DNA from 2 places in the Micromonospora sp. DT63 genome. Region 2 is predicted to be linked to the other one. Evidence: riboswitches for the same ligand, from Rfam matches in the RefSeq annotation. Region 2 holds a riboswitch; the other holds the start of a gene.
What was found. A riboswitch is a leader RNA that binds a small molecule or an ion and turns the genes downstream of it on or off. The one in region 2 is predicted to bind cobalamin.

Region 1 (3,766 bases), on a different contig from region 2:
CGTTGGCACGGATCGACTCGTCGTACACGCGCACGGCGAGACGGTCACGCGCGCCCGACGTGAGCTGGGTGCGGATCCGGCGCGTCAGGTTCTGAATGTTGAGGTCGGTGAGCGCGCTGAGATGCCCCTGCGGATAGTCGTCCTCGCGCTCCTGCCGTCTGATCGCCTCGCCCCCGGGGTCGAGGAAGAGGCAGCGGAGGTGACCGCCACCGTCGAGGAACCTCAGAAGCTGAGTGTCGGCGTACTGCTGGCAGATGATGTTGAGTGACAGGCCGGCCGCCCGGATGTCCCTGGCATTGTCGAAGAGGACGTGCGGAGGAAGTTCGGCGGTGAAGTCCGACCGGCTGGCGAAGATCGCGGCAACATCGGCATACCGGCCCGGAACAGTCATGTCGAATTGTCGTTCATCGACGTCGTGTATTGCGGAGGCCGATTGATGCTCGCCCAGAAGGAGTGTCATCTGAGCGTGCCTGGGCATGGACAGGCCGGCGCAGATACGGGTCAGGACGTCAATGCTGCTGACCCGTCGGGCGCCGCTGGTGATCTCGCTGACCTGAGCCTGGCTGAGGCCGGTGGCGCTACCCAGAGTGGTCTGGCTCGCTCCGGTGGCATGCTGCACGAGCCGGAACACCTGAGCGATGTCCCGGGCGGCCAACGCGTCGAGCAGGTCCGCGCTGTCCCAGAGTGACTGGGGAACGGTGAAGGGTCCAGTCGTTCGGACGGGCACGGTGGCTCCCTTCCCGCGTGGGACGAGGGTCACTGTAACCAGCGGCCGAAGTGAACTGCCGTGGCGACATCCGGAGGAAGGATGAAAAGTATCCGTCGAGGAACCACCCGCCGTGATGGGATGCGACGGCTACGGCCAGCATGGTCAGGGGGTGAGACTTCCGTGCCGCCCGCACTTGCCGATGCGACCCGCTTGGCTGTGCCGCAACTGTGCCGCCCCGTGGCCGTGCTCTCGGGCGCAACTCGACCTCGTCGGGGAGTTCTACGGTCATTCCCTCGCGCTTGCCCTCTATCTGGCGTCCTGCATGAACGAGGCGATCCAGGACCAGTTCAACCTGGGCGGTCATCCCGACCTCGTCGAGATGCACGCGCGTTTTCTCGGCTGGCTGTCTCTGACTCGTCGACCCCGCCACCGTCGGCCCGAGCGGTGAACCTCGCCGGCAACACCTCTGATCGCAATATGTCGATTAATCGTGGCCGTTGGCGTGCGCAGGGGTGGCGTTGACCGGCAGCCGACCGGTGTGGCAGCATTCGCGGCCTGACGGCAGTGAAGGAAGTCGGTGCGAATCCGACGCGGTCCCGCCACTGTCACCGGGGAGCGATCCCCCCTCGTGAGTCACGGCCGTGTGTCTGCGGTTGGAAGGCCGGGGGAGAGCGTCGATCCGGAAGCCAGGATACTTCGGCCGTCGGGACGTACCCCAGGGCGTGGACACCCGAGGAGGACCCGATGACGCTTGGCGTCTCCATCATCATCGACGGCTGCTGCCGTCTTGCGCACCGCGGCCGTGCCGTCGCCGCGATCGGCATCGTCTCCGTTCACCGCTGAGTTCCGGACCGCCCCGCCCGTCGCTCCCGGCCGCAGGCCGCTGAGCCGGCCGGATCGCGGCGTCCGCTGAACCCTGCGCCCATCCCACGTCGCCAGGCCGCTCTCGCGAGCGTGCCGACGTTACCGTCCGGAGCCTGCCGTGCGCGTTCTGCTGCTCTCCACCGCCGACACCGACCTGCTGGCCGCCCGCGCCAGTGACGCCGACTACCGGCTCGCCAACCCGGCGCGGGTGGCGGCCGACGAGGTGCCCGCCCTGCTCGACGGCGTCGACCTCGCCGTCGTACGCCTGCTCGGGGGTCGGCAGGCGTGGCCGGACGGCCTCGCCGCGGTCCTCGCCGGCGGCGTGCCGACTGTCGTGCTCGGCGGGGAGGCGGTGCCCGACGCGGAGCTGATGGCGGTCTCCACCGTGCCGTCCGGAGTGGTCACCCAGGCCCTCGCCTACCTTGTGGAGGGCGGGCCGGACAACCTCGGACACCTGGCCCGGTTCCTCTGCGACACCGTGCTGCTCACCGGCGAGGGGTTCGCCCCGCCCGCGCCCACCCCGGCGTACGGCGTGCACGGCGACCACCCGAGCGACCCGGATCGGCCCACCGTGGGGATCGTCTTCTACCGGGCGCACGCCCTCGCCGGCAACACCGCCTTCGTCGACGTCCTGGCCGAGGCCGTGCGGGAGGCCGGCGGCAACCCGCTGCCGATCTTCTGCGGCTCGCTGCGGGGCCTGACCACGGGCGCGGGCCCGCTCGGGCTGTTCGCCAGCTGTGACGCGCTGCTGGTCACCGTGCTCGCGGCCGGCGGCGCGGTCGCCGCCGACGCGTCCGGGGGCGGTGACGAGGACGCGTGGGACGTCGGCGCGCTCGCCGCCCTGGACGTGCCAGTCATCCAGGCACTCTGCCTGACCAGCACCCGGGAGCAGTGGGCCGCCAGCGACGCCGGGCTGTCCCCGTTGGACGCGGCGATGCAGGTGGCCATCCCCGAGTTCGACGGCCGGATCGTCACCGTGCCGTTCTCGTTCAAGCGCATCGACGCGGACGGCCTCTCGGTCTACGCCGCCGACCCGGAGCGGGCCGCCCGGGTGGCCGGCATCGCGGTGCGTCACGCCCGGCTGCGGTACGTGGCCAACGCCGACAAGCGGGTCGCCGTGGTGCTCAGCTCGTACCCCACCAAGCACTCCCGGGTCGGCAACGCCGTCGGGCTGGACACCCCCGTCTCGGCGGTCCGACTGCTCGCCGCGCTGGCCGAGGCGGGTTACCACCTTGGGGACGCGCCGGCGCCCGACGACGGCGACGCGCTGATCCACGCCCTGATCGCCGCGGGCGGGCACGACGTGGAGTGGCTCACCCCGGAGCAGCTGGCCGCCGCCGAGGCGCGGGTGCCCGGCGAGACCTACCGGCGGTGGTTCGATCAGGTGCCGGCCGGGCTGCGCGAGCGGATGCGGGAGCACTGGGGTGAGCCGCCCGGCGAGCTCTACACCGACGGCGGGGACCTCGTGCTCGCCGGGCTGCGCTTCGGCAACGTGGTGCTGCTCATCCAGCCGCCGCGCGGCTTCGGGGAGAACCCGATCGCCATCTACCACGACCCGGACCTGCCGCCCAGCCACCACTACCTGGCCGCGTACCGCTGGCTCGCCGCGCCCGTCGCGGACGGTGGCTTCGGCGCGGACGCCGTGGTGCACCTGGGCAAGCACGGCACCCTGGAGTGGCTGCCCGGCAAGGGCCTCGGCCTGGCCGCCGACTGCGCCCCCGACGCGGTCCTCGGTGACCTGCCGCTGGTTTACCCGTTCATCGTCAACGACCCCGGCGAGGGCACCCAGGCCAAGCGCCGCGCGCACGCCGTGGTGATCGACCATCTGGTGCCGCCGATGGCCCGCGCCGAGACCTACGGCGACCTGGCCAAGCTGGAACAACTGCTCGACGAGTACGCCACCGTGCAGGCCCTCGACCCGGCCAAGGTGCCCACCGTGCGGGCCCAGATCTGGGACCTGGTGCGCGCCGCCGAACTGCACCACGACCTGCACGCCGAGGCGATGCCCGACGCCGACGACTTCGACGACTTCGTGCTGCACCTCGACGGGTACCTCTGCGAGGTCAAGGACGTGCAGATCCGCGACGGGCTGCACATCCTCGCCGACGCGCCGACCGGCGAACCCCGGGTCAACCTGGTGCTCGCCGTCCTACGCGCCCCGCAGATCTGGGGCGGCGCCCACGCCCTGCCCGG
Region 2 (3,766 bases):
GCACGAGGATGAAGAAGACCGTCTCGATGCCCGCCGTGCCGGCGCCGAGTGGCCGCAGGGCCGCGTTGATCGCGGACAGCACACCCAGCATGGCGAGCGCCTTGGCGTCGATCCTGCCGTCGGCGATCTCGGCGAAGATGACGGCGAGGACCAGGAGCAGCAGCACGCCGAACATCAGCGGTGGGGTCTGGGTGGAGCCGAACGTCCCCGGCGCGACGACGAACGGCCACAGGAACGCGACGAAGCCCAGGAACGACGCCATGGTGATCGCGAGCACGGCGCGCAGGGGCACGCGGACCGCGACGTTCAGTGTCGTCATGCGGGCACCGCCGGGTCGTCGAGGGCCGCGGCGACCTGCCCGACCGTCAGGTACGGCAGCGGCGCGAGGATCTTCGCGACCTGCGGGGCGAATGTCGGCGACGCGGTGAGCACGGTCGGGACGGGTCCGTCGGCGACGATCTCGCCGTCGGCCATCACCACGACCCGGTCGGCGGTGGTGGTGGCGAACTCGACGTCGTGGGTGGCCACCACGACGGCGCGTCCCTGCGCGGCGAGGTTGTCGAGGGTACCGGTGGGGCGGTCAGCGGCGGCTCGGCCGCCGCTGACCACTCGCCGGCCGATCTGCCCGCCGCCGTTCCGGCACGGGTGACGAGGTCGAGCGCGGCGACCGTGACGAGGCCGGCACCGCGACAGCGGCCAGAGCCGCCAGTTGCGTCAGCTCACCGGGGCGTCACTCTGGTGAGGACAACCGTGGCATGCGCCTGACCCCGGTCCCCCGGTACGTGCGGGCGCGGCGAGCAGACCCTCCAGGCGAGCCACTCGACGTTGCGTGTCCTTCAACTGCTGGCGAAGCTGCTGCGCCTGAGCCTCACTGGCACCGAGTTGCCGACGGGCGGCGTCGAGCCGCTCGAAGTCGCCCGCTGTCAACACGACCATCGACTGCCCGTTCATCGTCACGACACGGTGCTCGATCTTCCGACGCATCGGGCCCCTTCGGATGGGCGGGCGGTGGGCGTTGCGGCTGCCCGCCGGGATCCGCCCGTGGGCGGATCCCGGCGGACCATCATGCCGGCGGGGACTGGGCGGTGTCGGCCAGGAGTAGGGACAGTTCCCGGACCAGGTCGTCCATCGACTGGCCGCTCTGCGCCTTCACCAGACCCAGAGCGAGATCGGCCAGCAGGTAGAAGCCGAGCGTGCGGGCCTGCTCAGAGCCGAACGCCGACATCAGTTCCTCCGCGCCGGCGAGGTCACCGCGATGCTTGGCGGCGATGACCCCGGCGGCGCGTTGGACGATCTCGGCCGCCTCGGGGGTGTACCCGCTCACGCCGGGTCAGATCTTCGGGGTGGCGGCGCGGGCGGCGTCGAAACGAGCGGTGACGTCGGTCCAGTTGACCAGGTTCCACAGCCGGTCCACATAGTCCGGGCGCACATTGCGGTACTGCAGGTAGTAGGCGTGCTCCCAGGCGTCGAACACCAGGATCGGGGTGGAGCCCTGCCCGACGTTGCCGTGGTGGTCGTAGACCTGCTCCACGATCAACCGTTGGCTCAGCGGCTCCCAGGCCAGGACACCCCAGCCCGAGCCCTGCACGCCCTTGGTCGCCGCCGACAACTGACCGGCGAACCCGTCGAACGAGCCGAAGTGCTCGTCGATCGCCGCCGCCAGCTCACCGTCGGGACGGTCACCCCCATCTGGGGACAGGTTGTTCCAGAAGATCGAGTGCAGCACGTGCCCGGACAGGTTGAACGCGAACGTCTTCTCCAACCCGACAAGCGTCGCGTAGTCGCCCTTGTCGCGGGCCTCGGCGAGCCGGTCGAGCCCGTCGTTGGCGCCCTTGACGTACGCGGCGTGGTGCTTGTCGTGGTGCAACTCCAGGATCTCGCCGGACATGGCGGGCTCGAGTGCGCCGTAGTCGTAGGGCAGGTCGGGCCAGGTTGTACACGGCCATGAATACGTCCTCTCAGTGCTGCCTCAGCTTTGCTGTTGCCATTATCTTGCAACAAGGACGGAAGTCCGGGAACAACCGGACTCCCGGCTCATCCCGCGCCGGGGCGCGCGACCGGGAGATCGGCCCGCCACAGCGGCACCGAGGATCAGCTCACGGCCCGTACGATGGTCGGCAGTGCTGGTTCGTCGCACCGTCTCGGTGCGGCGTCGTAAGAGGGAACCCGGTGCAAGACCGGGACTGCCCCGCAGCGGTGAGTGGGAACGACCGCCGTCATACGCACTGGACGCGTGAGCGTCTGGGAAGCGACGGCCAGTAGGAGACCGGTTCACGCCGATCAGGCCCGCGAGTCCGAAGACCTGCCCGCACCGCGTACGCGCCGCGTGCGCCGCCGTCGGCCTCTCGGGAGGGTCAGGGCGAGGCCCGGTCGTCGTCCCGTGCCCTGCCGTGTCCTTCGAGGTGGTCGGTGGTCGACCTCGAGGGAAGGACACCTGTCCCGTGACCACACCGTTCGGGCTGAGCACCGTGCTCGGCTATCCCCGCATCGGACCGCACCGCGAACTCAAGCACGCCGTCGAGTCCTACTGGGCGGGCCGGATCGATGCCGACACCCTTCAGGACACCGCGGCCGGCCTGCGCGCCGACGTGTGGCGCGCGTTGCGCGACGCCGGACTGGACGCCGTCCCGTCGAACACGTTCTCGTTCTACGACCAGGTGCTGGACACGACCGTCCTGGTCGACGCGATCCCCGACCGCTTCCGCCGCCTCGGTCTCGGCGACCTGGACACCTACTTCGCCATGGCGCGCGGCGCGGGCCGGGAGCCGGCGCTGGAGTTGACGAAGTGGTTCGACACCAACTACCACTACCTGGTGCCGGAGGTCGGCCCAGACACGCCGTTCGCCGCTCGACCCGACAAGGCGGTGCGGGAGTACGCCGAAGCCAAGGCGCTCGGCGTCACCACCCGGTCGGTGCTGGTCGGGCCGGCGACCTACCTGCTGCTGTCCAAGGCCACCGAGGACGCGCCGGAAGGGTTCCGACCCTTCGACCGGCTCGATGATCTCGTCGCCGTTTACGAGGACATCCTCGCTGCCCTGGCCGATGCCGGCGTCGCATGGGTTCAGCTCGACGAGCCCGCGTACGCCGCCGACCGCACCCCGCAGGAGATCGCCGCGCTGCGCGCCGCGTACCGTCGGCTCGGCCTTCTGCAGCATCGCCCACGGTTGTTCGTCGCGTCGTACTTCGGTGATCTCGGCGACGCGTTGCCGGCACTGCTGGGCACGCCGGTCGAGGCGGTCGGCATCGATCTCGTCGCCGGGCCGGGCAACCTGAACCGGCTCGCCGCGGCCGGCCCGCTGCACGGCAAGACGATCGTCGCGGGGCTGATCGACGGACGCAACGTCTGGCGCACCGACCTGCGCTCCGCCGCCGCCACCGGCGCCGCGCTGACCGGCCTGGCCGACCATGTCGCGGTGTCGACGTCCTGCTCCTTGCTGCACGTGCCGGTGGACCTCGCCGCCGAACCTGACCTGGACCAGGACCTGCGTGGGCGGCTCGCGTTCGCCAGGCAGAAGGTCGACGAGGTCGTCGCTCTGGGCCGCGCGCTGCGCGACGGCGTCGGTGCCCTGCCGTCTGCCCCGCCCGCCGTCCCGGCGGCCTGGCGTAACGACGGAGTGCGGGCCCGGCTCGACGCGATGCGCCCCGAGCACCGACGGCGCGGCCCGTACGCGCAGCGGGCCGCCACCCAGCAGGCCCGGCTGAATCTTCCCCCGCTGCCCACCACCACCATCGGATCCTTCCCGCAGACCCCGGAGCTGCGGCAGGC

Region 1: it holds a riboswitch for cobalamin, as region 2 does, so the genes downstream of both, cobN (cobaltochelatase subunit CobN) here and metE (5-methyltetrahydropteroyltriglutamate--homocysteine S-methyltransferase) in region 2, are expected to answer to the same signal.

Annotation. Positions count from the first base shown of each region.
Region 1 covers NZ_JBNCKQ010000001.1:629,597-633,362, reverse strand. The annotation lists gene ACLQ27_RS03020 (DUF5919 domain-containing protein) at 1-727, opposite strand, end outside; cobalamin riboswitch at 1,252-1,428, shown strand; gene cobN (cobaltochelatase subunit CobN) at 1,692-3,766, shown strand, end outside.
Region 2 covers NZ_JBNCKQ010000012.1:37,379-41,144, forward strand. The annotation lists gene ACLQ27_RS30235 (ECF transporter S component) at 1-319, opposite strand, end outside; partial or broken gene ACLQ27_RS30240 (cobalt ABC transporter ATP-binding protein) at 316-582, opposite strand; gene ACLQ27_RS30245 (superoxide dismutase) at 1,064-1,324, opposite strand; gene ACLQ27_RS30250 (superoxide dismutase) at 1,331-1,888, opposite strand; cobalamin riboswitch at 2,108-2,324, shown strand; partial or broken gene metE (5-methyltetrahydropteroyltriglutamate--homocysteine S-methyltransferase) at 2,469-3,766, shown strand, end outside.